2 linked regions of the Selenomonas sputigena genome follow. The protein of the gene in region 1 interacts with the protein of each later gene in a pairwise test. Links are inferred from orthologs where the notes say so. Each region holds a gene or a part of one and is shown on either strand. Other genes may lie near its edges. The genes, in order: ndk and OL236_RS10080.

What was found.
Region 2: the proteins of ndk (region 1) and OL236_RS10080 interact in binary tests that used the Escherichia coli proteins (3 or more experiments, as listed by UniProt). The link is inferred for Selenomonas sputigena from one-to-one orthologs.

Annotation. Positions count from the first base shown.
Region 1 is NZ_CP110383.1:1,131,436-1,145,033, reverse strand. What follows is about bases 7,743-10,445. They hold ndk (nucleoside-diphosphate kinase), read left to right. Parts: upstream 7,743-8,735; coding sequence 8,736-9,155; downstream 9,156-10,445. Other genes in these bases: fusA (elongation factor G), read left to right, coding at 9,859-10,445; OL236_RS05560 (cob(I)yrinic acid a,c-diamide adenosyltransferase), read left to right, coding at 9,207-9,707; OL236_RS05570 (gamma carbonic anhydrase family protein), read left to right, coding at 8,182-8,721; OL236_RS05575 (HD domain-containing protein), read left to right, coding at 7,743-8,039. Also shown: rpsA (30S ribosomal protein S1), read left to right, coding at 1-522; OL236_RS05605 (DUF512 domain-containing protein), read left to right, coding at 633-2,045; ribosome biogenesis GTPase Der, read left to right, coding at 2,042-3,370; glycerol-3-phosphate 1-O-acyltransferase PlsY, read left to right, coding at 3,367-3,957; OL236_RS05590 (ACT domain-containing protein), read left to right, coding at 4,069-4,542; OL236_RS05585 (homoserine dehydrogenase), read left to right, coding at 4,539-5,861; thrB (homoserine kinase), read left to right, coding at 5,855-6,778; more of OL236_RS05575, read left to right, coding at 6,813-7,742; more of fusA, read left to right, coding at 10,446-11,937; ilvN (acetolactate synthase small subunit), read left to right, coding at 12,023-12,553; ilvC (ketol-acid reductoisomerase), read left to right, coding at 12,534-13,547. UniProt on the Escherichia coli protein: Major role in the synthesis of nucleoside triphosphates other than ATP. The ATP gamma phosphate is transferred to the NDP beta phosphate via a ping-pong mechanism, using a phosphorylated active-site intermediate.
Region 2 is NZ_CP110383.1:2,076,581-2,093,924, reverse strand. What follows is about bases 12,343-15,340. They hold OL236_RS10080 (uracil-DNA glycosylase), read right to left. Parts: upstream 14,180-15,340; coding sequence 13,505-14,179; downstream 12,343-13,504. Other genes in these bases: OL236_RS10075 (GGDEF domain-containing protein), read left to right, coding at 14,334-15,340; OL236_RS10085 (hypothetical protein), read right to left, coding at 12,413-13,270; OL236_RS10090 (MBL fold metallo-hydrolase), read right to left, coding at 12,343-12,416. Outside these bases: OL236_RS10115 (ABC transporter substrate-binding protein), read left to right, coding at 1-1,499; OL236_RS10110 (S-layer homology domain-containing protein), read left to right, coding at 1,534-2,859; OL236_RS10105 (Ppx/GppA phosphatase family protein), read left to right, coding at 3,059-4,597; ppk1 (polyphosphate kinase 1), read left to right, coding at 4,610-6,631; OL236_RS10095 (autotransporter subunit beta), read left to right, coding at 6,741-11,213; more of OL236_RS10090, read right to left, coding at 11,490-12,342; more of OL236_RS10075, read left to right, coding at 15,341-16,547; OL236_RS10070 (tetratricopeptide repeat protein), read left to right, coding at 16,529-17,344. UniProt on the Escherichia coli protein: Excises uracil residues from the DNA which can arise as a result of misincorporation of dUMP residues by DNA polymerase or due to deamination of cytosine.

The sequences.
Region 1 (13,598 bases):
CGTCTCGTCGAGTACGGCGCCTTCATCGACATCGGTGGCGTCGACGGCCTTGCGCATATTTCGGATCTCGCATGGCATCGCGTGAAGCAGCCGTCCGACGTTCTTTCCGTCGGCGATGAGGTCGACGTCTATGTGAAGAACTTCGATCCCGAGACGAAGCGCATCTCTTTGTCCGTCAAGGACACGATGCGCGACCCGTGGCTCGACAAGGCGGAGCGTTATGCAGAGGGAACGCACATCAAGGGCAAGATCATCAAGCTCACGGATTTCGGCGCCTTCATGGAGATCGAGCCGGGCTTCGATGGCCTGATTCCGATGGGCGAGCTTGCCGACCGCCGCATTGCGCGTGCCGATGAGGCTGTGCAGCTCGGCGACATCGTGAAGGTCAAGATCCTGCACATCGACATGAAGCGCAAACGCATTTCGCTCTCCATCACGAGGGCGCAGCGGGATGCCGAGGTTTCGGACGTTTCCTACTACAAGGACGAGCCTGTCACCCACGAAGAGGGCGGCGAGGACTGAAGGATCAAGCCTCATAGCTGAATAAGTAAGAAGTCGGGGAGTGATGAATATTCATCACTCCCTTATTCATCAGAGCGGGGTATGTCCCCGGGGAAAGTCAGAGGAACAGCATGTTGTCAGGGGAAATCATACGCGTAGCGCCGGGGAGTCTGGCAGAAGAATTGGAACTTGCGGTGGGAGATAAGATCCTTGCCGTCAACGGGCAGGAACTGCGCGACATCATCGATCTGAGCTTTGCTTTCGCCGAAGAGGAGATCGAGCTTCTCGTCGAACATGCAGACGGTGAGCAGGAATTGCTTGCTTTCGACAAGGACTATGATGAAGAACTTGGCGCAGAGTTCGCTTCCGCCGTGTTCGATGGTATACGCTCGTGCGGCAACCGCTGTTACTTCTGCTTCGTCGATCAGGTGCCGCCTGGCATGAGAAAGAGTCTGTCGGTCAAGGATGACGATTATCGCATGTCGTTCCTCTATGGCAACTTCGTCACGCTGACGAATATGCGCGAAAAGGATTTCCAGCGGATCGAACGCTATCACCTGTCGCCGCTCTTCGTTTCCGTCCATGCGATGAATCCCGATCTGCGCGCTGCCATGCTCAACACGCGGCGGGCGGCTGAGATTGCAAACCATCTCGACCGCTTGGAGGCGGCGGACGTCGAGTATCATACGCAGGTCGTGCTTTGCCCGGGACTCAACGATGGCAGGGAGCTTGACCGCACGGTGGAGGAATTGATGGCCAGGCGGCCGCATGCGCTGTCGCTCGCCGTCGTGCCCGTCGGACTCACGCGCTTTCGCGAGGGATGCTATCCGTTGAAGATGTTTGACCGCAAGGGTGCGGTCGCCGTCATTCACCAGATTGCATCATGGCAGCGGCGTGCGCGAGAGGAGACGGGCAATAGTTTCGTCTACTTGGGCGATGAGTTCTACTTTCTCGCGGGCCTTCCCGTGCCGCCCGTGGAGGAATACGATGGTTTCCCACAGCTCGACAACGGCATTGGGCTTGCGCGAAGCTTCATCGAGGAATGGAAAAATACCTTGCAGAAGCTGCCTGCGCCCGAGGGATATGAAGAGCCGCTGCATCTCGTGATCCTCTCGGGCACGTCTGTTGCACCGCTTTTCGAGGAGCTTGTGGCTGGGCTTTCTGTACCGGGGCTTCGCGTTCGTTGTCTCGGTGTGGAAAACGATTACTTTGGCAGGACGGTCAATGTTTCGGGACTTCTGACGGGTGAGGACATGCTGCGCGCATTGCGAGAGATTACCGAGGCGCCGCACGGCGTTCTCCTGCCCGAGTGCGCCCTGCGCACGGGCGAGAACGTTCTGCTCGACGATATGACGCTCGATGCATTTCGCAGCGCCGTGCCGCACCTTCGCGTCGAGACGGCGCAGGGCGGCGGCGATCTCGCGCGCGCCCTTCTTGATTGGGCGCATTATCGAGGGGCGTCGGATGATGAGGCTTCGTATATGTGGCAGAGCAACGCGGCGTATACGAAACCGAGGAAAGAGGAAAAGGAGAGGATGGAATGAGCAAGCCGATCGTAGCGATCGTGGGACGCCCGAACGTGGGCAAGTCCACGCTCTTCAATAAATTGGGCAGGAAGCGCGTGTCCATCGTCGATGATTTGCCGGGCGTCACGCGCGACCGCATCTACCTTGATGCCGAATGGCTCGGCAAGGAATTTACGATGATCGATACGGGAGGCATCGAACTCGATACGAGCGATGTCATCCTGCGCTCGATGCGCCAGCAGGCGCAGATCGCCATGGAGGAGGCGGACGTCATCCTCTTCCTCGTCGACGGCCGTGCGGGTCTGACGCTTGCCGATGAGGAAGTCGGCAAGATGCTGCGCACGACGAAGAAGCCCGTGCTCTTGGCCGTGAACAAGATCGATTCGCCCAAGCAGGAGGCGGACGTCTACGAGTTCTACAACCTCGGCCTTGGCGATCCCGTGCCGATTTCTGCTACGAACGCCATGAATCTCGGCGATCTGCTCGATGCTCTCGTGGCGCTCTTTCCCGAAGGAGCAGAGGAAGAGAAAGAGTCGGATGAGATTAGCATCGCCGTCATCGGCCGTCCGAACGTCGGCAAATCCTCGCTCGTCAATGCACTCCTGGGCGAGGAGCGCGTCATCGTTAGCGACGTTGCGGGCACGACGCGCGATGCCATCGACACGCACTTTATGGCGGAGGACACGAAGTTCATCCTCATCGACACGGCGGGCATGCGACGCAAGGGAAAGATCGATGCGCCGATTGAGCGCTACAGCGTCATGCGAGCGCTTCGCGCCGTCGACCGCGCCGACGTCGTGCTCGTTGTGCTCGACGCCACGGCGGGCATCACCGAGCAGGACAAGAAGATCGCAGGCTATGCCCACGAATCGGGCAAGGCGGTCGTGCTCATCGTGAACAAGTGGGACATCTATGAAAACAAGGATGAAAAGTCTACGCTGCGCTTCACGGATGAACTGCGCATAGAACTTGGCTTCCTGCAGTACGCGCCCGTCCTTTATACTTCGGCTCTCACGCATCAACGCGTCGCGCGCGTCACCGATCTCGTCAAGTATGTGGCAGATCAGGCGTCGATGCGCGTCAAGACGAGCATCCTGAATGACCTCGTGCGCGATATGATCGCCGTGAATCCACCGCCTGCTCACAAGGGCAAGCAGCTCAAGATTCGCTATATGACGCAGGCGGACATCCGTCCGCCGAAGTTTATCGTTTTTGTGAACGAGCCTGAGCTCATGCACTTCTCGTACCTGCGCTACATCGAGAACAAGCTGCGCGAGAGCTTCGGTTTCGAGGGAACGCCGCTGCGTCTCATCGTGCGCGGCAGGGAGGAGGAAGAGATATGACACTTTTCGCCTGCATCATCGCCTACCTTCTGGGTTCTGTGCCGAACGGTCTGCTTCTTTGCCGCACCATCTGGCACATCGACATCCGCGAACACGGCAGCCGCAACATCGGCGCGACGAATGTCTACCGCACGCTGGGCAAGGGGCCGGGGGCGCTCGTCTTCGCGCTCGACTTCCTCAAGGGATTCCTCGCCGTCTATATCGCCATGCTTCTCGTCGGCACGCCGCTTTCCATGGTCTTGGGCGGTATCGCCGCCATTCTCGGACACTCGGCGTCCGTCTTTTTGCGCTTCAAGGGAGGCAAGGGCGTCGCTACGGGGCTGGGCGTCATAGCGATGCTCATGCCGGCGGTGACGGGTGTCGTCTTCCTCGCATGGCTCGTCATCGTGCTCGTCACGCGCTACGTTTCGCTCGGCTCCATCGTCGGCGCGGCGCTCGTGCCCGTGCTCGCCTTCTTCTTCGACTGCCCAACGGAATACACGGTCTTTGGCGTCCTCGCCGCCGTTCTCGTCATCGTGCGTCACCATACGAACATCACGCGCCTCTTGAATGGCACGGAGAGCAAGATCAAGGCGGGGCATCGTTGAGAGGGAGTATTTGAGAATTCTTTTCTCGCAAAATGTCTATAGGGACTGTACAATAGTGTTGGACAATGGTATAATTCCAAGCGTGGAATTTATGCGGCAGGAGGAATTTTTATGCCAAGAGAACGCAAAGAAAACACAGAACAGAAGGCGCAGAGTGGATTTTTCCTCGTGCAGGAGCAGATCTTGCCCGAGGCGATCAAGAAGACAATCCGCGTGAAGGAGATGCTTAAGCGCGGCGACGCACGCACGATCAACGAGGCGGTCGACAGTATGGGATTGAGCCGCAGCGCTTATTACAAGTACAAGGATTATGTCTTTCCTTTCTATGAAGCGAGCCGCAACAAGATCATCTCGCTGACGCTCCTCTTGGAGCATAAGAAGGGCGTCCTTTCGAGCGTGCTCAATACGATTTCGGCGGATTCGGGAAGCGTTCTGACGATCAATCAGGGCATCCCCCTGCAGGGTGTGGCGAATGCGACGGTTTCCATTGAGACGGCGAACCTCTCGGTGGATCTTGAAGCGCTTCTCGACAAGCTGCGCATGGTGGACGGAGTGAAGCGTCTCGAAGTCCTCGGACAGGCATGATGAAAGGGGAAGAGATGAAAGAGATCAAGATCGGCATGCTGGGCTTCGGTACGGTCGGCACGGGCGTCGTGCGCGTGCTTCGCGAGAACGAGCGCGAGATCACGGCGAAGGCGGGCGTGAAGCTCACGCTGAAGTCCGTGCTCGTGCGCGATGCGAAGAAAGAGCGCCCCTATATGGAGGGGCTGCATCTGACCGAGAATGTGGATGAAATCCTAAACGATGAGGAAATCGACATCGTCATCGAACTTCTTGGCGGCATCCATCCGGCGCGCGAGTACATGTTGGTCGCGATGGAGAAGGGTAAGAACGTCGTGACGGCAAATAAGGACGTCGTGGCGCAGTTCGGCAAGGACATGTTCGAGGCGATGGAAAAATACGGCGTGGACTTCCACTTTGAAGCGAGCGTCGGCGGCGGCATCCCCATCGTCATGCCGCTGAAACAGTGCCTGACAGCGAACCGCGTCACGGAAATCATGGGCATCATCAACGGCACGACGAACTACATGCTCTCGCAGATGGCGGAGAACGGCTCAGACTACGACAGCGTGCTCAAGGAGGCTCAGGCGAAGGGCTATGCCGAGGCGAATCCTGCGGCTGACGTCGAGGGTCTCGACGCAGCGCGCAAGATTGCAATCCTCGCGTCCATCGCATTCAATACGCGCATCCGCTTCGAGGATGTCTCCGTCGAGGGAATCACGAAGGTTACGCCCGAGGACATTGAGTACGCAAAGGCTCTCGGCTATGTCGTGAAGCTTTTGGCTATCGGGCGCGACTGCGGAGAGGCGGGCATCGATGTGCGCGTGCATCCCGTATTCCTGCCGAAGGCGCATCCGCTCGCCTCCGTCAACGACGTCTACAACGCGATCTTCGTGCGCGGCAACGCCATCGGCGAGGCGATGTTCTACGGACGCGGTGCAGGCTCTTTGCCGACGGCTTCAGCCGTCGTCGCTGATGTCATCGACATCGCGCGCGACATGCAGCTCGATACGTTCGGGCGACTGCACTGCACGTGCTATGCGCACAAATCGCTTTGCCCCGTGGAGGAAACGAAAGCGTCCTATTATGTACGCCTTCTCGTCGATGATGAGCCAGGCGTTCTCGCTGCCATCGCGACGGCATTCGGCAACCACAAGGTCAGTCTGAAATCCGTCATTCAGACGAGACGATATAAGGAGCGTGCGGAAATCGTCGCGGTCACGCATGTCGTCAAGCACAGGAAGATGCAGGAGGCGGCGGCGGATCTTGAGAAACTTGCCGTCGTCAGTGAGATCCGCAGCATCATCCGCGTGGAAAATCCGCAGGAGGACGGCGCATGCTGAATCGAACGATCCGCGTTCGCGTGCCGGGTACGAGTGCGAACTGCGGGCCTGGCTTCGACGCCATAGGGGTCGCCTGTACGATCTATAACGATCTGGAGCTTACGCTGAAAGGGGAAGAGGGGCTCGTCATCGAAATCGAGGGAGAGGGTGCGGCCAATATCCCCGCTGATGAGCGCAACATTGTCCTTCGCGCCATTCGCACGATCTTGAAGCGCGCGCACCGGGAAGATGAGGTCAAGGGCTTCCATATCCGCATGACGAACCACATCCCTTTATCGCGCGGTCTTGGCAGCAGTGCGGCGGCGATCGTTGCAGGACTCAAGGCGGCGAACGCCCTCTTAGGCAACCGCTTTTCCAGGCGCGAGCTCCTGCAGATAGCGACGAACATCGAAGGTCATCCCGACAATGTGGCGCCCGCCATTTTTGGCGGTTTCACGATCAGCGTCGTCACGCGCGGCAGGGTCGAATGCTTCTCCCTGATGCCTCGCATGCCGCTGAAGCTCGTCGTCGCCGTGCCGGAGTTTCCGCTTTCGACGCGGCTTGCCAGAAGCGTTCTGCCTGAGCAGGTGAAGATGAAGGATGCCGTTTTCAACGTTAGCCGTGCGGCGCTTCTTGTCGCTGCTTTGACGAAGGGACAGCCGCGTTTTTTGCGCAACGCCTTCGCTGATGCCCTGCACCAGCCGTACAGAGAAAAGCTCATCCCCGGCATGAAGGATGTCTTTCGTGCCGCATGCCGGGCAGGTGCGCTCGGCGCAAGCCTCAGCGGCGCGGGGCCGTGTCTTATCGCCTATACGCTGGAGAATGAAGAGTCGGTGGGACAGGCGATGGTTGAAGCCTTTAGAGAGCATGAAATCGAGGCACACGCACTGCAGCTTTCTCTTGATGCGCATGGTGCGAGAATTTTGAAACATCGCTGACGCAGGAAATGTGTCGAAGGTGAAGGAGTCGTGTATGCGTGAGGAGGAGTTCGTCAAGGCCGTGGAAGGGGCGGGAGGTACGGTCTACCTCGTCGGCGGCTGGGTGCGCGATCATCTTAGAGGCGCAACGCCGCGGGATAAGGACTTCGTCATCACGGGGCTGGAAAGGGAGGCTTTCGCAGAGCTTTTCCCTGCAGCTTCTCTCATAGGTCACGCCTTTCCTGTCTATCTCGTAGAAATCGACGGCGTACGCTCGGAAGTTTCCTTCGCGCGTCGCGAGAGGAAATCGGGGCATGGCTATCGCGGCTTTGCCGTAGATTTTGGGGCGGAAGTCACGATCGAAGACGATCTCTTTCGCCGCGATACGCGCATCAACAGCATGGCTTATCGCCTGCCCGCGATGGAACTTATTGATCCCTACGGTGGACGGAGTGACCTTGCGCATTGCGTGATTCGCGCGACGTCGCATCATTTTTCCGAAGACCCCGTGCGGGCTCTTCGTGCAGCGCGTCAAGCGGCGGAACTGGGATTTGTCATCGACGATGGCACGCGGACACTGATGGCGGATTGTGCTGCAGAGCTTGGGGAAGAACCGACAGAGCGCATCGTGCACGAGCTTTCGCGTGCGCTTGCCGCGCCGCAGCCCTCGCTTTTTTTTGAAGCTCTTGCGCACGCGAGCCTCTTGGAATCGGTGTTCCCGGAAATCTTTGCCCTGAAGGGAAAGACGCAGCCGCCGGAATATCATCCCGAAGGCGACGCCTACTGCCATACGATGCAGATCGTCGATGTCGTAGCGCGAAAGACGCAGACGATCGAAGCGCGCTTTGCCGCTCTCGTGCACGACATCGGCAAAGGGAAGACTCCCGAGGAAATGCTGCCGCATCATTACGGGCACGAGCAGCGCGGACTCCTTGTACTCGATGCGTGGAACAAGCACATGACCTTGCCAAAATCGTGGCTTATGGCGGCGTACTTCGTCATCAAGGAGCACATGCGTGCACCGCTTTTGAAAAAGACGGGAAAGATTGCCGATCTTTTGCTTGCGGTCGAAAAATCGGGGCTTTCCTTCGCCGATTTTCGTCGTATCATCTGCGCCGACCATGGCACTTTACCGTACTATCTGGTGCATGGGGAAGAGCTGTTGCGGAAAATGCTTCAAGTGCGTGGTACGGAGGCGCCGCCCGAACTTCGCGGCGCGGACGTGGGGAAATGGCTGCGTGAAGAAAGGGTGCGACGCTTGGCGCAGTTGCTTCCAATATGAGGTCTGCTATGAAGTGCGCTTTTGAAATGGATTTGTCTGAGGTCTGAGTCGGCATGAATGCGGGCGTCTCCTTTACAAGCGCGAAAAAATTCCTTATAATAGTTCTGTCCGATAAGGGAAGAAGGAAAAGGGAGGGGTTCGCATGGCAGTCATCCTGCCTTACAAAGGCAAAGTGCCGAAGATCGACCCGACGGCGCTCATTGCACCGAACGCTACGATCGTCGGCGATGTGACGATCATGGAAGGGGCGAACATCTGGTTCAATGTGGTCATCCGCGGCGATCTGCAGCCCGTCGTCATCGGCAGGTACACGAACGTTCAGGACAATGCGACGATCCATGTCATGGGCGATGCGCCGACGATTGTCGGCGATTATGTGACGATCGGCCATAACACGCTGATTCACTGCAGCAAGATTGGCAACAACTGTCTGATCGGCATGGGATCCACCTTGCTCGGCTACACGGAGATCGGTGGAAATACGATCATCGGAGCAGCGACGCTTCTGACGCAGCACAAGAAGATTCCGCACGATTCCCTGGTCTATGGCAATCCATCGCGCATCATCCGTGCGCTGCGCGAGGACGAGGTCGAGGCGGTTCATGCCTCGGCGATGAATTACTGCAAGCTGGCCCGAGTCTATCGGGAGGAGCGCGAAGCGCGGGAACATCAAGGGAAGTAAAAGGAGATATGAAGATGCAGGAAAAGACTTTGGTACTCATCAAGCCGGATGCTTTCGAGAAGCAGCACACGGGCGACATCATCGCCATCTATGAAAAGGCGGGACTCAAGATTCTCGCGATGAAGCTCATGCAGATGACGCCGCGCGTGGCGCAGAAACACTACGCCGAGCATATCGGACGTCCCTACTATGCGGAGCTGGAAGAATTCATGACGTCTGCACCGCTCGTTGCCATGGTGCTCGCAGGTGATGATGCCATCGCACGCGTGCGCGAAATCAATGGCAAGACGAATCCGGCGGAGGCCGCCGAAGGAACGGTTCGCAAGCTCTACGCCGAAAGCGTTGGCAAGAACGCCGTCCACGCTTCCGACAGCCCTGAGAGCGCGGCGCGCGAGATCGCCATTTTCTTCAGCGCGATCGAAGTCCTCGACTGATATTTCCTGCCGCATGATTTCTGAAAGTTTGACAGCATTGAGGTGAAAGAGATGGGCGTTTATACGAAGACAGGTGACAAGGGGCAGACGAGCCTATATACGGGCGAGCGCGTCGATAAGGATGCGCTGCGCGTCGAGACGTACGGTTCGGTTGATGAGGCGGGATCGGCGCTCGCCATGGCGCGCGCTTTTGCGACAAAGGAAGCGGTGCGGGAGAAGGTTCTCGTGCTGCTCAAGAAGCTGCCGCTTCTCATGGCCGATATCGCGAGTCTTGGTGAAAAGCCGATGATCACGCGCGAGGATTCGGAGATGATGGAGAAGGACATCGATGCCATCGATGCGAAGCTGCCGAAGCTCGCTCACTTTCTCATCCCCGGCGATACGCAGGCGGGCGCGATGCTCGATCTTGCACGCACGTCCGTGCGCCGTGCTGAGAGACGCTTCTGCGCCTTGGCGAAAGAGGCCGATCTCCATGAGGAAGACCGCGTCTTTCTCAACCGCCTCTCCGATTACTGCTTCATGCTGATGCGCTTGGAAGAAGCGGAAGATTGAGCAGAGGAACGTGAAGGAAGAAGAGATGCCGCCATCAGGCAAAGGCCGCTTGATGGCGGTATTTTTTTGGAAAATTATCTCGCTCTAAAAAGCAGGATATATCTCATTTTCAGAGAATAAAGAAAACATAAAATAACGAGGAGTTGATCAAATGAAAGAGTACGCAAGCACGAATATCCGCAATATCGCCCTTGTCGGGCACGGCAAGTCGGGGAAGACGAGCATCGCGGAGGATTGCCTTTTCAATACGGGGGCGATCAAGAGGCGCGGCAGCATCGCCGACGGGACGATGGCTTCGGACTATGAGCCGGAAGAGACGCGGCGCGAGCTTAGCATACAGACCTCGCTGCTCGCCTGTGAATGGCTCGATCATAAGCTCAATATCCTTGATACACCGGGCTATCCGGACTTCGTTGGCGAGGTGAAGAGCGTCTTACAGGCGGCGGACAGTGCTCTCGTCGTCATCTCGGCCGTCTCGGGCATCGAGGTGGAGACGGAGAAAGTCTGGCGCTATGCGGAAGCGCTGGATTTGCCGCGCGCCTTCTTCGTCAATAAGATCGATCGCGAGCACGCCGACTTCCAAAGCGTCGTCAATGAGCTGCGCCTGCGCTTCGGTACGGGCGTCGTGCCGATCCAGCTGCCTGTCGGCAAGGAAGCGGCTTTTCAGGGCGTCGTCGATCTCCTCGCCATGACGGTCCGCATCAAGGAGCGCGACAAGAACAACTGCGTGGCGCTCGATGAGATTCCCGAATATATGAGGGACGAAGTGGAAGAGGCGCGGCAGACGCTCATCGAGGGTGTTGCTGAAATAAACAATAATCTTCTCGAAAAATACATCGAGGGCGAGACACTCGATGAGCGCGAGGTGGCAGAGGCTCTGATCGAGGGCATCGAGACGGGTAAGATTTTTCCCGTGCTCTGCGGCTCGGCTTCCTTGAATGTCGGCATGCACGCGCTCCTCAACGATATGGTCGAATATCTGCCGGCGCCGACGGATCGAACGGTCGTGGGAACGCTGCCCGGTGGCGAGGAATTGGCGGAGCGCACGCCCGGCGATCCCTTTTCCGCGCAGGTTTTCAAGACGATCGTCGATCCGTTTGTTGGACGCTTGAGCTTCATCCGCATCTTTTCGGGCGAGATGAAGAGTGACGCCTCGTATTGGAATATCTCGACGCAGCAGATGGAGCGCGTGAGCACGCTTTACACGATGCAGGGCAAGAAGCAAATCGCTGTTGCCAAGGCGCATGGCGGCGACATCGTCGTCGCGGCGAAGCTGCAGAATACGCGCACCTCGGATACGCTTGTGGCGAAGGAAGCGCCGCTCTCCTACGATGCCATCGAATTCCCCATGCCGATGCTTGCACAGGCCGTTTATGTAAAGAAGAAGGGCGAGGAGGATAAGGTTTTTGCGGCGCTTGCCAAGGAGTGTGAGGAAGATCCGAGCCTCAAGCTCGAAAAGGATGCGGAGACGAAGGAGACCTTGATTCGCGGCATCGGTGAGGTTCACCTTGAGGTCCTGCAGGAGAGGATGAAGCGCAAGTTCGGCATCGAGGCGATATTTGCCGAGCCGCGCATCGCCTATCGCGAGACGATAAGGAAGAGCGTCAAGGCGGAAGGAAAGCACAAGAAGCAGAGCGGCGGACACGGCCAGTACGGTCACGTCATGCTGGAGATTTCGCCGCGCGATGCGGGCACGGGCAACGAGTTCACGGAGAACATCTTCGGCGGCAGCGTGCCGCGCCAATATGTGCCCGCTGTGGAGAAGGGGACAGCGGAGACGCTTGCTGCCGGCATCCTCGCAGGCTACCCCGTCGTCGATGTGCGGGTAAACCTCTACGACGGTTCGTACCATACGGTCGATTCGTCGGAAGTCGCCTTCAAGACGGCGACGGCGATCGCCCTTAGAAAGGGCATTATGGAGGCCTCGCCCGTGCTTCTTGAACCGATTTACGAGATGTGCGTCCAGGCGCCCGAATACTATATGGGTGACGTCATGGGGCAGCTCAATGCGAAGCGCGCGCGCATCCTCGGCATGGAGATGATCAGCAAGGATATGAGCGAGGTGCGCGCGCAGGTGCCGCTCGCCGCGCTGCACAAGTACGCGACGGAACTGCGCTCCCTGACGCAGGGGCGCGGCACCTATACGCTGCGCTTCTGCCACTATGAGGAAGTGCCGGAGAAGACGGCGCGCCAGCTCATCGAAGCGGCAAGGGAGCGAAAGGAAAAGTAAGGAAAAAATCTTGTTGACAAACCGAAGCGATGTTGCCATAATGTATACATGTTTACACTAGGGTTATGCGTTGGGAGGATTTCAGATGCGACATGTGCTTTCCATACTCGTGAGGAATCAGTCCGGCGTACTTGTCCGTGTTGCAAGCATGTTTTCGCGGCGGGAGTTCAATATCGACAGCCTGTCTGTCGGTGTGACCGAGACTGCGGAGTTTTCCAGGATCACCGTCGTCGTGCATGGCGATGAGGAGCTGATCGACCAGATGATGAAGCAGCTCGAAAAGCTGCCCGATGTCGTCGAGGTGCAGGCGCTCCTTTCCGCTGCCTCGGTTTTCCGCGGCATGACGCTCATCAAGGTCAGAGCGGACGACACGAATCGTCTCGACGTGCTCAAGATGGCGGAGATTTTTCGCGCACGCGTCGTCGATGTGCAGCCGACAACCTTGATTTTTGAAATCACGGGAGATGATGCGAAGGTCACGGCATTCCTGCAGCTTCTTTCGCCCTACGGCATCCTGGAAACGATCCGCACGGGTCTCATCGCTCTCGAACGCGGTGAGCATACCATTTATCAAGATTGTGAGGAGAGAGAGTATTATGGCAAAAACTTATTATGATCAGGACGCGAACTGGGAGGTCATGAAGGGCAAGACCGTTGCCATCATCGGCTACGGCAGCCAGGGACATGCACATGCGCTGAACCTCAAGGAGAGCGGCGTCAACGTCGTCGTCGGCCTTTACGAGGGATCGAAGTCCAAGGCTGCTGCCGAGTCCCATGGTCTCAAGGTTTTGACGGTCGCCGAGGCGGTCAAGCAGGCGGACATCACGATGGTTCTGATCCCGGATGAGAAGCAGGCGGACGTCTACAAGGAAGAGATTGGTCCCAACCTCAAGCCAGGCAGTGCTCTCGCCTTCGCGCATGGTTTCAATATCCACTTCAAGCAGATCGTTCCTCCGGCTGGCATTGACGTTTTCATGGTTGCACCGAAGGGCCCCGGTCATCTCGTTCGCCGCACCTTCGAGGAAGGGTCGGGCGTTCCGGCGGTCTTTGCTGTTGAGAAGGATGAGACGGGCAAGTGCTTTGACATTGCACTCGCTTATGCGCGCGGGCTTGGTGCAACGCGTTCCGGAGTCCTTCAGACGACGTTCCGCGATGAGACGGAAGAGGATCTTTTTGGTGAGCAGTGCGTGCTCATGGGCGGCGTATGCCAGCTCATGCAGACGGGCTTTGAGGTTCTTGTTGAGGCAGGCTATCCGCCCGAGATGGCATATTTTGAGTGCTTCCACGAGATGAAGCTCATCGTTGACCTCTGCTATGAGGGCGGCATGACGAAGATGCGTCAGTCCTGCTCCGACACGGCTGAGTACGGCGACTACATGGTCGGACCGCGCATCATCACGGAAGAAACGAAGAAGGAAATGAAGAAGGTTCTGAAGGAGATTCAGGACGGCACGTTTGCCCGCAATTGGCTGTTGGAGAACCGTGCCGCCGGTCGCGCGAACTTCCTCGCACAGCGTCGTCTTCATCAGGAGCATCCGATCGAGAAGGTCGGCGCAGAGCTCCGCAACATGATGCCTTGGCTTCGTGACAAGAAAGAGCTGAAGTTCTGATTTGAGCAACAACAAACGTTGAATCTTGGAACGGCTTACACTCCTTTATGG
Region 2 (17,344 bases), 940 kb from region 1 along the record:
TTACCGCGATCTTCCTCATCTGCTCCCTCCTGGCCTTCACAGGCTGCGGCGGGGGCGGCATGAAGAGCAAGGCAGGGCACCTCAATCTCGCCCTTTGGTGGTTCGGCGAGACGCTCGACCCCGCGCACGCCTGGGACGGCTGGACGCTGACGCGCATCGGCGCAGGCGAGACGCTCGTCGCCGTCGACGAGCACATGAAGTTCGTGCCGCAGCTCGCCGACAAGTGGGAGAACGTCAATCCGACGACGTGGCGCTTCCACATCCGCCCGAACGTGAAGTTCCAGGACGGCACGCCGATGACGCCCGAGCTGGTCAAGGCGTCGCTCGAACGCACGATGCAGGAAAACGACCGTGCGAAGAAAGCTCTGCACGCGAAAGAAATCCGCGTAGACGGGGAAAACATCGTCATCGAGACGGAAGAGCCCAACGCCTCCTTGATCTCGGCGCTTTCCGACCCGCTCTTCATCATCGTCAACACGCAGGCGGACATGTCGAAGGTCGCCTCCACACCAGTTCTCACGGGACCCTATACCATCACAGGCTGGACAAAGGGATCGGAGATCCAGATGAAGCGCAACGAGCACTATTGGGACGGCAAGCCCGGGCTTGACACGGTCACGGTCAAGCTCTTCGAGGACGACACCTCGCGCGCCATGGCTCTGCAGTCGGGCGAGATCGACCTCATGCAGCGCATGACGGAGGCAAACCGCAGCCTCTTCGCAGACAAGCCCGATTATACTATCTACGAGACGACAGGCGTGCGCGTCTTCATGGTCACGCCATACCAAGGCGATGGCATTTTCACGGACAAGAACCTCAGAAAGGCGCTCGCCTACATGCTCGACAACGACGCCCTCGCCAAGTCCTACGGCAATTCCGTAGCAGCGGGCGAGCCGTTCCCGCCGAGCGTCCCCTACGGGCACACGGGACAGAAGGTCACCTACGATCCGGCGAAATCCGAGGCGCTCTTTGCGGCGGCAGGCTGGAAGAAGAACGCGCAGGGCATGTACGAAAAGGACGGCAAGCCCTTGACGCTCCGCTTCGCAACCTGGGGCACGAAGACAACGCTCTATGAAGCTATCGAATCGCAGCTTCGTGCCGGCGGCATCGATGTGAAGATGGTTCATGTGCAGGAGCCGGACAAGGTCGATGAAGTCGGCGGCTTCGACCTGCTCGAAGAAGATTGGTCCGTCGCGACGACGAACGATCCGTACCCGTGGCTGCGCGGCATGCTCTACTCGAAGAGCGGCAAAAACACGAACCACAGCCGCTACGCCAGCCCCGCCTTCGACGCCATCATAGACGAGATGGCCACGGCGCTCGACCCCGCACAGAAAGATGCGCTCGTCATGAAGGCGGCACAGCAGATCATGGAAGATCAGCCCTCAATCTTCCTCATCGTGCCGACGACGACCGTCGTGGGCAAGTCGAACGTCAAGAACGTCAAGATCTTCCCGCTCGACTACTACCTGCTGACGAAGGATATCACGGTGGAATGAGCCAGAAACAAAAGAAAATGAAAGGTTGTTGTTCATGAAAAAATATATATGCGGCGCGGCTCTTAGCGCCGCCCTCCTCACATCCTCCGCCCTCGCCTCTGCGGCGGCGAACCCCTTCAGCGACGTGCCCGCCGATCACTGGGCGTATGACGCTGTCGCACAGCTTGCCGACGACGGCGTCATCGAAGGGTACGGCGACGGCACTTACCGCGGCCAGAACGAAATCACGCGCTACGAGATGGCGCAGATGGTCGCCAAAGCCATGGCGAAGGAAGATCAGGTCAATGCACAGCAGAAGGCCATGATCGACCGCCTCGCGGCGGAATTTGCGGAAGAGCTGGGCAACCTCGGCGTTCGCGTCGAAAATCTTGAGCAAAAAGTGGACAACGTGAAGTGGGAAGGCGAGCTTCGCTACGTCCACCTCTCGCACCGCGACGAAAATGCCGCAGGCGCGACCGACAAGCACTCGGTCAACACGCTGCAGCTGCGCCTCCTGCCCGTCGCCACCGTCAACGATCATTGGAAGGTGCGCGCACGTCTGACCGGATCGGTGAAGCTCTCAGAAGATCAGGCGAGCAACGTCGCCCTGAGCTACCTCTACGCCGACGGCAACTACGGCAATCTGCGCATCCAGGCGGGCAAGATGTCGCACTTCTGGTCGTACTCCGACGACGGCCTCGTCGCAGACTCGTGGTTCTCGGGCGCGATCTTGACCTACGGCACAAAGACGAAGATCATGGTCGAAGGCGGACGCTGGAACATGGGGAACGCCGCCTTGAGCGTCTCCGGCAAGGACAAGCTCGGCGGCCGCACGGCCTCGGACTACACGGCGAAGCACTACGGCATCGGCATCGACCATGCGACGGGAAAACTGCAGGCCGGCGTCGCCTACCGCCACTATGATTCGGACGTGTTCCAATTCCTGCCCGCCTATCGCGACGGCGCCGTGACGGACAAGGCGGGCATCCTCTCCGTCGGCGGCAAGTACAGCTTCACGAAGGATGTCGCCCTCGCCGCGCACTACGCGAGGAATCTCGAAGCGGACAACTACAACCAGTCGGCAGACGTTCAGCTCAACTACAAAGGCTCGAACGTCGCCAGCCCCGGCTCATGGGGCATGTACCTCGCCTATCGCCACCTCGGCGGATACAGCACGCTCATGCCAACCTACGAGCTGCACCGCCAGACCTACAAGATCCCCGTGGCGGGCGGCGAGTACGGCACGAAAGGCTGGGTCGTCGGCGCAAGCTACGCGCCGATGAAGAACACGAACATCGACATGGCCTACTTCCACGGCAAGTCGCTCGGAAGCGGCCGCAGCGCGAAGACCTTCTACACGCGCGTGCAGATGTTCTGGTAAGGTCTGGGAAATCGCATAAATAAAAACAGGATGCCGCAGGAGGGGAATTTTCCTGCGGCGTCCTGTTTTTATATGAACAGCCGCCTTTTTATCTCCATCAAATACGATATTATCTCCATCATTCAACAATAAAATGATGGAGATAAAAAGAACCGATCCTATGCTATAATAGAACGAAAGAAAGGAGGCGACACGCCCCATGAAGCAGCGATTCACCTACGGTGTCGTGCATATCGGCTCTGTTCATACGAGCCTGCTCATCGCATCATTCGCCGCGCTCGACGATGTCGAGATCATCGAGCGCGTGCGCAAGGAGACGCGGTTCGGCGAGGAGGTGTTCCGTCACGGGCGGCTCTCCTTTGACTCGATCCGCGAGCTTTGCCGCATCCTCGCAGGCTTTCGCCGGCTTCTCGCCGACTACGGCGTGACGCAGGTCTTTGCCATCGGCACGTCCGTCCTGCGCGAGGCGGAAAATCGCCTCGGCATCCTCGATCAGATTCGCATTCGCACAGGCTTTACGGTTGAAGTCGCCGACATGACGCAGGAGATCTACTACAAGTTCTTTGCCCTGAGTCACGAGCTTTTGGAGAATGCGGAGAACTTCGGCGAAAAGCCCGTGCTTCTCATGGACATCACGTCGAGCGGACTCGGCCTCACGGGCTGGCAGGGGGGCAGGCTGCTCTTTCAGCAGAACGTCGCGAGCGGCAGCCTGAGCATCCTTGAGCATTTCAGCGAGAAGGAACGCGAGAGCCTGACCTTTCCCTCTGCCGTGCGCGACTACATCCACGCGACGCTCTCGCCGCTCTGGCCGAGCATCGAGCATCATGCGATTCGCCATCTCGTGCTCTCGGGACTCGAAGCGCGCACCGTCGCCGCGCTCCTCGCGCCGGGCGCGAAAGGCGCGTATACGTTCGTAGAGGGCGAGGACTTCCTGCGCTTCCTCGACTCCTTCGCGGGGCTGACGCCGCAGAAGCTCATGACGCGCTGCGCCGTCACGGAAAGCCGCGCCCATCTCCTCATGCCGACACTGCTCCTCTACGGCGAAGTCGTGCGTGCGACGCGCGTCAAGGGCATGTTCCTCATGGGCACGACATTTCTCATGAGCTACAGCGTCTATCGCGGCGCACAGCTGGCGGAACTTTCGTGCCTCGCCGAGCAGGAAGAGCGCACCGTGCAGCTCGCACGCACGACGGCGGAGAAGTACGGCTCGACGAGAGAGCACTGTGCGCGCGTCGAGCGGGCGGCTAAGGAGATCTTTTGCGCCTTGGGCGGCGCACATGGGCTTTCCTCGCGCGCACTCTTGCTGCTCAGACTCAGCGCGATCCTGCATGAGACGGGAAAGTTCATCAACCTGCGCCGCTACAGCCGCTATTCCTATCAGATCATCATGGGCACTGACTTCTTCGGCGTTTCCGAGGCGGAAAAGGAAATCGTCGCGAGCGTCGCCTACTATTACAACCGCGAGAACCCCGGCAGCAAGGATGAGCACTATGCGCGCCTTTCGCACGAGCAGCAGGTCACGATGCTCAAGCTATGCGCCATCCTGCGCCTTGCGGACACGCTCGACCAAGGGCACAGCGGCAAGATCGCAAAACTCTCGGTCAAGCTCTCAAAGGAGGAGCTTTGCGTGCGCTTCGAAGCGGAAGAGGACATCTCCTTGATTCGCTGGACATTCGCACGCGCCGCCGCGCTCTTTCGTGAAATCTTCGGCATCGAGCCTGTCCTGTGCAAAGCGTGAGGAGGAATCGTCATGGACATGTTGAAAAGAGCCTATTTCCTGAACCGCGAATGTTCGTGGCTGAGCTTCAACCAGCGCGTCCTCAAGGAATCGACGCGCGAGGAGAATCCCCTGTTGGAGCGCCTGCGCTTCATCGCCATCGCCTGCTCGAACCTCGATGAATTCTTCATGATCCGCGTCGCCGGCCTGAAGCACCTCGTCGCGAGCGGCGTCGCGCACAAGGACATCGCAGGGCTTTCTCCCGGCGAGCAGATGCTCGCCGTCTCGCGCCAGGCGCACCGCCAATACCGCGCGATCTATCGCTGTCTCGCGCTCGTCACCCGAGAACTCGCCGCAGAGGGCATACGCTTCGTGCGCCCCGAAGAGCTGACGGGGGAGCGGGCGCTGTGGCTTGCGGAGCTTTTCGAGCGCGAGATCTATCCCGTCGTCACGCCCATGGCGCTCGACCCCGCGCATCCTTTTCCCTTCCTCGCGAGCCGCAGCCTGAACCTCGCCGTGAAACTTCGCCGCGCGGGCGAAAGCGCCGAGCATCTCGCTATCGTTCCCGTGCCCGCGCCCGTGCTCGACCGCCTGTGGAAACTGCCGGGCGAGCCGACCTTCCTCTTCTTGGAGGACATTCTGCGCTTCTTCGCCGCACGCTTTTTCACGGGCTGGGAAATCGTGCAGACGGCGGCCTTCCGTCTCACGCGCGACGCCGACCTCGACATCCGCGACGACGTCGAAGATCTCTTGGCAGAAGTCGAGAAATCGCTTGAAAAAAGGCGCAAGGGCGCAGCCGTGCGCCTTGAGGTCGCCGAGGACTTTCCCGCCGATCTCCTCGATTTCCTCAAGGAGCAGCTTTCGCTGGAGGAAATGGACGTCTACCGTGCAAAAGGCCCGCTCGGCGCCGCATTCTTCGCCGCGCTCGCCAATCTCGCGGGCTTCGACCGCCTGCGCTACCCGCGCTTTTCCCCGCGCCCGGCAGAGCTTGCCGCCGAAGGCGACATCTGGCAGGCGATTGAAAAGGACGACATCCTCGTGCACCATCCATTCGATTCCTTCGCCATCGTGGAAGGCTTCCTCGCCCGTGCCGCCGCCGACGAGCGCACGCTCGCCATCAAGCAGACGCTCTACCGCGTCGCAGGCGACTCGCCCATCATCGCCGCGCTCGAAGAGGCCGCGAAAAACGGCAAGCAGGTCACCGTGCTCATGGAGGTCAAGGCGCGTTTCGACGAGGAGAACAACATCCTCATGGCGCGCCGCCTCGAAGAAGCGGGCTGCCACGTCATCTACGGAATCTTGGGGCTCAAGACGCACTCGAAGATCACGATGGTCATACGGCGCGAGGAAGACGGCATCCGCCGCTACTGCCACCTCGCGACGGGCAACTACAACGGCGCGACGGCGAAGATCTACACCGACGTCGGCCTCTTCACCGCCGACGTCCTCACGGGCGTTGACGCCTCGGCGTTCTTCAACTTTCTCTCGGGCTTCTCCGATCCGCCCGTCTGGAACCGCCTCGCCGTCGCCCCGCTGACGCTCCGAGAGCGCATCACCGAGAGCATCGAGCGGGAAATCGCGCACGCCAAGCGGGGCGAACGCGCCTACATCGCAGCGAAGATGAATTCTCTGCTCGACCGCTTCATCATCGCCAAGCTCTACGAAGCCTCAGCGGCAGGCGTTGAAATCGACCTCATCGTGCGCGGCATCTGCGTGCTGCGCCCCGGACTCAAGGACGTCAGCGAAAACATCCGCGTGCGCAGCATCGTCGGCCGCTTCCTCGAACACAGCCGCATCTTCTGCTTCTATAACGGCGGCAAGGAGGACGTCTTCCTCTCGTCTGCCGACTGGATGCCGAGGAACCTCAACAACCGCATCGAACTCATGACGCCCGTGCGCAAAAAGGCGCACAAGAAGCGCCTGCTCGCGCTCCTTGCCACATACCTCGCCGACAACACGCGCGCCTGGCTCATGCATCCCGACGGCAGCTACCGCCGCGTGCGCCGCGCCAAGGGCGAAAAACCGCGCGCCGCACAAGAAGAGCTGATGAAATAATTTCGTTGTGACACTCTGGTTGCTCAGGCGGGAAGAAACTGCTATAATGAATCGAAATATCTAGTTATAGAAAAAGTTTCAAGTCTAAAGACCCAAGAGGAGAAAATGAATGTCCAACAAGAAATTCTCGCGCCCATCCTTGGCGCTTTTTACAGCCATCGCCTTGAGCGGTGGCGCTTTCTTTGTACCGTCCTTCGCCTCTGCTGCGGATGTGACGATCGACAGCACGCATCCGCCCCAGAGGAATGTGCCGAACCCCGATGATCCCAGTACGCCGAACAGTGCGGCGAGTGTCGGGACGGGCAGCGAGGATGCGTCGAGCAACAGCTTGACGGTCAATCGGTATCAAGAGGGTACGCTGAGCGTCTTCGGCGGCGTTGCTCGAGGCACGGGAAACGCCGACGGCAATACCGTGAGCATCAAGGGCGTGACGACGGAGATCGCCTCCGTCTATGGCGGCGCGGCATGGGGCATAGGTCATGCGAGAGAGAATCGGGTTCATTTCGATGCGGGGACGATGTCGTTTGCCGAATGGCTGGTCGGCGGCTACGTCGGACGCAGCGGCAAGGCGGAAGAGAACACCGTCGAGGTGAACGGCGGCAAGACGGAGTCTCTTTACGGCGGCTTTTCCAACAGCACGAATGCGGCGGGGCATATTTATAAAAATCACGTCATCATCCGAAACGGGACAATCGCGGGCAAGGTTTATGGCGGCGCGTTCGGCGGCGCACATGCTACGGGCGATGTGACGCACAACACGGTCACGATCACGGGCGGCACGCTGAAGAAAGCGGTATGCGGCGGATCGCTTGAAAAAGCAGATTCCACAGGCAATGTGGCGCACAACGAGGTCACCGTCGCGGGCGGCGTCTTCCGCGGGGACGTTTACGGCGGCTATACGCGGCGCGGCGGCACACTGACGGGGAATATCGTCACGATCACGGGCGGCGAGCTGAACAACGTCTATGCTGCGCATTCTGAGGGCAATGTCAGCGAGATCAAGGACAACGTCGTCAATCTCGGCGACGGGAAAAATGAGATGAAGGCGGGCTATCGGATCGCGAAGTACATCTTCGGTGCATCGGGCGGCAATCGTGCATCTTATGCGGGCAATACGCTCAACGTCAAGGCGAGTGCACGGGCGAAGAACATCGTCAATTTCGACAAGGTCAACTTCTATTTTACTGATACGCTGCAGCCTCGTCTCACGCTGCGCGATTCGATGGGCACGAAGTTCAAGAGCCTCAAGGACATCACCATCTACGGCTCGCCGAGCACCCCTGCGGGCACGTTGATCGAGAACAACACGTCGGGCGGTATCGTCGTGCGCGACGGCGTGAACACGGTCGTACGAACAGGCGATACGGCGGAGGTCACGCTGGAAAAGGACGCGACGGGCAGGAAGATTCTCTATTCGCGCTTGATCTTCAAGGGCGCGACGACGGCTGAGAGTGACGGCACGCATATATGGGGTGGCCGCTCTGTCATCGGCAACACGACGACGGGCAACGACGTCGCGCTCGCAAGCGGCAGCTATGTGAACGCCTTCGGCGGCTGGACGACGGGCGCAGGATCGGACGCCGCCGCCGACAAGCTCGGCGACAGCATCGCCAACAAGATCGCCGTCAAAGGCACGGCAAATGTCATGGGCACGGTCTACGGCGGCTTCACCGATGCCGCAGGAGGCAAGGCGAGGGGCAACACCGTCACGATTGAGAGCGCTGTGCATGATGTCGTCGGCGGTGAAGGCGCGGGCGAAGCCTCGGGCAATATTGTGAACGTCCGCGCGAACGCGGCAGCCGTCACGGGCGGCAGAGGTGCGGCGGCGAACGGTAACATCGTGAACCTCGGAAATGTCACGGTCACCTCCGTCACGGGCGGCGAAGGTGTGACGACAAACAACAACGAAGTCCATCTCAACGGCAATGTGCGAGTCACAGGCGCACTCAAAGGCGGCTCGCAGGCAAGCGGCACGGGCAATACGCTCAGCGTCAAGGGCAAGGGAAACAAGGCGGGGGCAATCACTGGCTTCCAGAAGCTGACCTTCGATGCCGCAGGTCTTGCCAAGGACGATACGATGCTCGAAGTCACAGGCGCGGGCGAGACCGCGGTCGATTGGGCAAGCCTCACGGCGACGGGCACGGCGGCGAAGCCGCTCACGCTCCTCAAGAACGAGCAGGGCATACGCCTCGCGCACTACACGGGCGCGGCGAAGTCCGAGACGGGCGATGAGGCGGAGACGAACATCGACGTTCGCAAGTCGGGCGCACGCATCACCGCCATCACCTACGAGGGCTATCGCTTCAAGGGAGCGACACAAGCGACACGAGAGGGAAGAGACGCCTACGGCGGCCGCTCCAAGGCGGGCAATTCGACGCGCAAAAACGAGATCGCGCTCGCGAGCGGCACATACGCGAACGTCTATGGCGGCTGGACAAGCGGCGTAGGCACGACGGCTGCGGACAAGGGCGCGAGCTATGAGAACAAGGTTAAGATCAGCGGCACGGCGACGGTCACGGGCACGGTCTACGGCGGCTATACCGATGCTGCAGGCGGCAAGGCGCGGGGCAACACCGTCACGATCGAGAGTGCTGTGCACGATGTCGTCGGCGGCGAAGGTGCGGGCGAGGCGTCGGGCAACATTGTGAACATCCGCTCGAACGCGGCAGCCGTCACGGGCGGCAGATCCATGGGCGCGGCTTCGAACAACCGCGTGACGCTCGGAAACATTACTGCTACCAGTGTTGTAGGCGGCGATGCCGCGGCGACTGCAGAGGGAAACACCGTCAGTCTCGACGGCACGACCGTCACGAATGATGTCACAGGCGGCAGAGGTGCGGCGGCAAACGGCAACGCTGTGAGCCTCAGCAATACGCACGTCAACGGTGCGATCATGGGCGGCTATGGCACGGCGCAGAGTCACGGAAACACCGTCAGCTTGCAGAATACGGCGGTCAACGGCGCAGTCACGGGCGGTGAAGGCACGGCGACGATCGGCAACACGGTCAACTTGAAGGACGCGACTGTCAATGGTGCGATTACGGGCGGTCATGGCACGGTGCAGAGTGACGCCAACACCATCAGCTTGCAGAACGCGACGGTCAACGGTGCGGTCACAGGCGGCTATGGCACGGCGACGAACGGCAACATCATCCATCTGCGCAACACTGTCGTCAACGGCATCGTCACGGGCGGCACGGCGTCGGGCGGTGTGGGCAACACGCTCTCCGTCTACTACAGTGCAGGCACATCCTTGATCCATGATTTCAAGGGGATCGAGGACCTCCGATTCGATGTCGAGGACGCTCCGACCGACGGCACGGCGCATACCTTGCTCAAGCTCACGAATGTCAGCGGCGGCAGCAAGAATCTCACGAACATGACGCTCGACTTCCGTCGCAGCGGCGCAGTAAGGAAACTTCAGGCAGGCGATTCATTCACACTGCTGGAGAACGCGAGCGGCAAGATCACCGTTGGCGAAGGTGTCACGATGAAGGGAACGGACGGCATCGCGCACGACTGCCTCTTTGCGATTGCGCCTGACCAGGCGCATCCTGAGAAACTCCGGGCGACTGTCACCAAGACGGGCGTTGGCGAGACGGCAAAATCCCCCGTGGAGACGCGTGCGGGTCTCGCGAACTTCGTCAACCAAGGTGCGGACTATCTTGTGGAGAGCGGTTTTACCGCCGCTGAAATGTCTGCTAAAAGTGGCGCAGAAAACGCAAGTGTCGACGATGCGGCAGAATCATCTTCCAAGGACACGCAGCGCAGGACGGCTGCGTCAGATCCGGCGTCCTATCATCTATGGGCAGGCGCAGGGGCCAATGCCATGCGTGTGGAGAGCGGCTCCCACGTTGACTCCAAGGGCTGGAATCTCGGCGTTGGCTGGGCGCGTGAAGATGCAGCGAAGGGCGGAACGAAGCGGCTCTTCAGCCCCTTCGTCGAATACGGACGCGGCACCTACGATTCCTATCTCGACAATGGCGCACACGGCAGTGGCAAGCTCAGCTATTTTGGCCTCGGTGTCCTAGGCAAACTGACGCAGCAGGACGGCTTGTGGCTCGAAGCCTCCGCACGCGCAGGCCACGCCAAGAGCGACTACAGCCTGCACGGCGAGAATGCCGGATACGACGGCTCGAATACCTACTATGGCATCCACCTCGGCGTCGGCAAAACCTTCGCGCTGCAGGAGAGCGCCTCCCTCGACGCTTATGTGCGCTATTTCTGGTCGCACCAGGACGGTATGTCGGTGAAACTGCGCGGCTTGGGCGATGCCTACGACTTCGCCGACGTCGACTCACATCGCCTGCGCCTCGGCCTCCGCTACAGCAGGAAGGACAGGAGCGCGGGTGAGTGCTATGCCGGGCTGGCCTGGGAGCATGAATTGGGCGGAGAGGCGAGCGCGAGCGTCGGCGGTGACGCAGCGCCCAGTCCGAGCCTCAAGGGATCGAGCTATATGCTCGAACTTGGCTATCGCTTCCTGCCGCAAAATAGCCGCATTAGCTATGATTTCCACATCGATGGCTGGCAGGGAAAGCGCAAAGGACTCAGCGGCGGCGCTGCTATTCAATGGACATTCTAGAGCAGGTCTGACGCTCTGAAAAACAAAAACAGCCTCTTGCGACAGGGAGAATCCATGTCGCGAGAGGCTGTTTTTACTATGAAGCCCCAAGAGGTCAAGACGAAGGCGTAGAGCGATTGGCTAGGCTTCTGTAAGGGCGGCGCACAATGTCCACGAAGTGGACGTTTGTGCGTGTAGCTTATACAGGAAAATCGCTATCGACGCATCGCGGTGCGCAGGCGTGACGGTCAAGAGCCGCATCCGCGCTCTGCGGCGGTGTGGCTGGAGGCTGCCGATCTACGATTCTTGAAGCGCCATTTGCGTGGGGCGGTGCTTGTCGAACCCCCAGCAGGTCGGCACATCCTGTGCCGCGAGCACGATGTTTTCCTGCCGGACGTTCTGCTGCGCGAGGATCGTGCGCACGGTTTCCTCGACGAGTTCGGGGCGGTTGTTCTCCTGGCTCATGTGCGCGAGGAAGACGGCGCGCGGACGTTTCTTGAGGCGCACGAGCGCCCAGGCCGCTGCGCTGTTCGACAGGTGTCCGCGGTTCGAAAGGATGCGCTGCTTCAAGTGCCACGGATAGGAGCCGCGCTGCAGGAGTTCGCGGTCGTGGTTGGCTTCTAAGATCAGTGCGTCCGCGCCTTCGATGGCGGTCATGACGTCGTTTGTCAAAAAGCCGAGATCGGTCGCGAGCGCACACTTCTCGCTGCCGCAGACGGCGTAGCCGACGGGCGAGACGGCGTCGTGCAGCGTGGAAAAGCTCTTGACCGAGACCGCGCCGAGCATGACATTTCCAGTGAGCGGCGTGAACGTGTCCTCGGGCACGGCAAGGCTCTCCCTTATGGCGCGGAGCGTCGCGGGCGGCGCGAAGAGCGGCAGGTGATACTGCTTCAAGAGCGTCGGCAGCCCCTTGATGTGGTCGCTGTGCTCGTGCGTGATGAAGACGCCGTCGAGGGAGGCGGCGTCGACGCCGAGGTCGGCGAGCGAGCGCGTGATGCGGCGTGCGCTGATGCCGGCGTCGATGAGGAGGCGCGTGCCGTCCAGCTCGATGTACGCGGCATTTCCCTTGCTGCCGCTCGCGAGCACGGCGACGCGCAGACCGCGCTCGGCGCTCTTCGGCACAGTCGCCTGCTGCTGCACAGGCTGCGCTGCCATCGCACAGGCGCGCGCCGCGAGAGACTCGGCGGCACGCAGGAAGCCGCTGTTCGTCATGGCGCCGCTCAAGGGCGCTTGACCCCGTTCGGCAGGATGAGGAAGGAGGCGCTTTTCTTTTCAGCGAGGAGCGAGGGCGGCTCCTTTTGTGCATCTTCCTCGGCGTCCGCGATCATGCCCTGCGTCCGCTGGCTTGCTTCCTGCAGGCGCAGCAGCCCTTCCATGAGGCCGATGTCCTGCTTCTTTGCGAGTGTTTCCAAGGCGGTCGCCGCGTGCTGCAGGAACTTTTGCAGCTGGTGCGTCTGCTCGTCCTGCTTGCGCTCGCGCTCCTTCGCCGCCTCGCCGTTGTCGCGCTGCGCCGTATCCAAGGAAGCGATGCGTCCCGAAAGCGACTCGTGCTCGCGCTCGATGTCCTCGGCGATCTGTCCGGCCGTCTCCACGAGGCCGATCTCGATGGCGGAGTGACGCTTCAAAAGGTCGGCGAATCCCTGCTCCTGCGTGCTCGCCACATACTGCAGGGTGAGCGCGAGGGAGTCCTTGAGATCCTGCGCGCCCTTTTCCTGCGCCGTGTGCAGTGCGGCCATCTGACGCGCGATCTCCTTCTGCATCATCGTGCCGAGCGCGCTCGTGTCGATGCCGGAACCGCTGCGGAAGGCGGAGAGGTCGCGCGGCAGGCTGCGGGCGAGGGCGTTGATCTCGCGCACGAGTCCCGCCTGCATCGCGTCGAGGCGTTCGGCGACCGAGCGCTCCACCTCGTCGATGCGGCTGAGGATGGAGCGCTCGCGCCGGATCGAGTCGCGATCCTGCTGGCGGCGCGCGTCGTGCATGTCGTCGATCGCCTGCTCAAGCTCTTCGAGCCGCTTTTCCAAGTCCTTCTTGTCCTCCGCGGTGATCAGCCCTGCCCGCGAAAATATGCTCTTGCCCATCGAAATGCCCTCCAAAACGAAATAAACGGGACAGGTGAACCCGCTCTGTGAGAATGTCCGACACGCAGGCATTCCCTAGTGGATAATACGATACTATTTTGATGCCTATTACCAAGTGTAACAAAATGTCGCTTTATGTGCAATAAAGTTTTGCAAATGCGCCGAATCGCAGCGTGAATTAACGATATGCATCGCTTGCGCTGATCTCCGGTTGATCTCTATAGCTTCTACAGATCAAACATCGGGCAGCTGCCAGTCGATCGGCGTCTGCCCCGTGCTTTCGAGGAACGCGTTGGCGCGGGAGAAAGGGCGGCTGCCGAAGAAGCCGCGGAAGGCGGACAGGGGACTCGGGTGCGCCGACTCGATGACGGCGTGCGGCGGGACGGCGATCATCGCCTTCTTGCGGCGTGCGGGCGCACCCCAGAGGATGAAGACGAGGGGCTTTTCGCGTGCCGAGAGCAGCTCTATGATGCGGTCGGTGAACTGCTCCCAGCCGTGCCCGTGGTGCGAGGCGGCGGCGTGGGCGCGTACGGTCAGCACGGTGTTCAAAAGCAGCACGCCCTGCTTTGCCCACGGCGCGAGGCAGCCGTTGTTCGGCGTCCTGCAGCCGAGATCGCTGGAAAGCTCCTCGAAGATGTTCTTGAGCGACGGCGGCGGCTCGACGCCCGCCTGCACGGAGAAGGAAAGTCCATGCGCCTGCCCCTCGCCGTGATAGGGATCCTGGCCGAGGATCACGACCTTCGTTTCGGCGTAGGATGTGTAGTGGAGCGCATTGAAGATCGCATACATGTCGGGAAAGATGCGGCGCGTGCGGTACTCTTCGATGAGGAAGCGGCGCAGTTCCTGATAGTAGGGCTTTTTCATCTCGTCGGCGAGCAAGCCGCCCCAATCGTTTTGAAAAATCTTCATGGCAGTCTCTCCTTCGTCCATACTTCTTTTCCATCATTATAGCAAAGTCTGGAATTTTATGTAGTGAAAATTCAGGAAAAATCTGCTATACTATAGTCAGTGTCAAACTGTACATTGGGCGGTTCGTCCGAGAACTGCAGGAGAGGTGTTGGAAATGAATCCCGTCATGCGCTGCGGCATCATCTTTTTTTTCGTCCTGCTCATGCTGCTTGCGCCGCAGCGTCTGCTCCATGCGATGGATTCTGCGCCCGTGCTGCGCGTCGGCTGCCTCGATGTCTCGTCCTTTCCCGACGGATCGCCCGAGCGGCTGCTGTTCAACTTTGCGAAGCGCTACCTCAACGAGGTGGCGCGCAGCACGGGCTGGCAGTACGAATATGTGGAGATGGACGAGTGGACGGCGCGCGAGATGCTGCGCGAAGGGCGCATCGACATGTACTTCCCTGCGCACGAGATGCCCGGTGACGAGGGAGCGTTTTCCTTCAGCGTGGACAGCGCGGCGTATTCGATCCTCTCCCTCTATGTGCGCGAGGATTCCTCCCTTGAGACGAACAATCCCGCCGTGCTCGCCAACATGCGGATCGGCGTGCTCCAGGACGGCCTGTATTCCTATGCGCTGACGCCGCTCGTGCGCGAGCAGGGCGTGCGCGTCGACGTCGTCGAGCATCAGACCGCCGAGGCGCTGCACGGGGCGCTTGCGCGTGGCGAAGTCGACGCCATCTTGGACAGTGCGAGCCGTAAGAAGGATGGAGAGAAGCTGCTCCTGCGCGTGGCACTCATGCCCGCGAAGTTCATCGCGGCGAAGAAGCGGGAAGGTCTGCTGAAGAACCTCAGCGACACGATCCTTTACACGGAAAGGGTCAATCCGAGCTTCGAGACGTATCTGGGCAAGGCCTTTCTCGATCGGGCGCAGAACCAGCTCGTGCGCTTCAATGCGTCGGAAAACGCCTACCTGGCGGCCGCGCCCGACCTGCGCGTCGTCTACGTCGGCGGACATGAGCCGTTCTTCGGTGACCGTTTGGAAAGCGGTGTGCCCGAGGGCATCTATCCGAGCCTTTTGAAGGCGCTTGGCGAGACGCTCGGACTGCGCTTTCGCTTCGTGCGCGCCGAGGACAACGAACATGCGCTGAAAATGCTGCGCGAGGGCGAGGCAGACATCTTCTTCTGTGTTTACAACAACTTGCCGTCGATGCGGGATTTCTTCTTCACGGCGACCTTTGCGACGGAAGATTTTTCCTACGTCGTGCGGCGCGGCGCGGGCGACCTGCCGACGGGGACGGCGCGGGTCGCGCTGCCGCGCTGGTTCCACGGCATGCGCACCTATTTGAACATGCAGCATCCGAACTGGCAGATCGTGCCGGTTGATGAGCCTGTCGACTGCCTGCGCATGATTGAGGAGGGCGGCTGCGATTTCGCGCTTCTGCCCTCGCTCTTCCTGCAGCAGAGCAGCCTCCTGTCGATGCACCCGGATCTCGTCGTGCTCGCGAGTCATTCGGCGGAGATCCCCGTGAGCCTCGCGATCTCGGGCGAGCAGCCGCGCGTCCTGCAGTCCGTCCTGACGAAGGGCATCTTGAAGCTGGACCCGCGCCGTGTGCAGGAGATCGTCAACGAGCACATGACGGGGCGTCTGACGCTGACCGCCGTCGTCGCGCGCTATCCGATACAGACGGTGGCGCTCGCCGTCGTCTTCCTGCTCTCCGTGTTCATCGCCGTGTTCCTCATCGAGCGCTCGCGTGTGCAGAGACGCCAGTCGGAGGTGCTGCTCGCGAAGAACGAGGAGCTGGAAAAGGCGGTCGAGGAGCAGAAGAAGCTGATGCGTGCGCGCGACATCTACAAGCAGGAGGCGGAAATCGACCCCTTGACGGGACTTTTAAACAAGAAGGCGATCCAGTCCGCCTGCGAGGAGATGCTGGGAGGAACCTTGAAAGAAGGGGCGTTCCACGCATTTTTTATCATGGATCTCGACCACTTCAAGGAGATGAACGACACCTATGGCCATCAGGCGGGCGACGACGTCCTGCGCCGCTTTGCACAGGAGGTGCGCTCGATCTTCCGCCAGTCGGATCACATCGGGCGCTTCGGCGGCGACGAATTCACCGTGCTCATGCCGAACGTGACGACCCTCGTCGCCGTCGAGCGCCACGCGCGTCGGCTCATGACGGCGGCGCAGGAGCTTGAGGTGCGCGACGACCACTCGCTGCTCTCCGTGAGCATCGGCATAGCGCTCGCGCCCCTGCACGGCACGAACTACGACGATCTCTTCATGGCGGCGGACGCGGCGCTCTACGATGTGAAGCGTGCGGGACGCAACGGCTGGAAGATTTACGACGTGAAAGAAGATGGAGGAACTTTATGCCCGAAGGAAAAATGACGGGAAAAATGCGGCGTCTTCTGGCGAGAGCCGCCTTGGCGGCTCTCCTCGCCGCGTGCGCGGGAGCGTCCCTGCCGTCCGTGGCGCAGGCGGCGCAAGGGACGCCCGCCTTCGCCGTGCAAGGCGCACAGGCGGCGACGGACACGGGCGCGAAGAAGGACGCTGCCGTGCCCGTGTTCGTCGCCCGCCCGCACTTTGCGGCAGATCTTCCCGCCGAGGTCAACGAGAAGGCGGCGGCAGAGGTGCGCTTCTTCATTGCCGAGCCGCTGACCGAGCCGATCTTGGAGGAGGAGGCGCCGCCCGAGAGCGTCGAGATCCTAGGAGCGGCGGAGGCGACGCAGGCGCAGATGGCGGCTTTCATCCGGCGGCGCAATCCGCAGCCGAAGCTCGCCTGCTCCGTCGAGGAGATCGTGCGGCTCTACTACGAGGAGGCAGGGGCGGAAGGCGTGCGTGCCGACATCGCCCTTTGCCAGGCATTGAAGGAGACGGGATTCTTCGCCTACGGCGGCGACGTCCTGCCCGCTCAGAACAACTACTGCGGTCTCGGCGCGACGGGCAACAAGGCCAAGGGCGCGTACTTCGCCACGCCGCAGGAAGGCGTGCGCGCTCACATTCAGCACCTCATGGCATACGCGACGACCGAGAGACCGCACGCGCCGCTCGTCGATCCGCGCTACGATCTCGTGCGCCTCTACCGCACCGACATCTACGGCAAGATCAAGCACTGGACGGGACTCAACGGCGTCTGGGCCGTGCCGGGCACCTCTTACGGGCAGGACATCCTGCTGCTCTGCCGC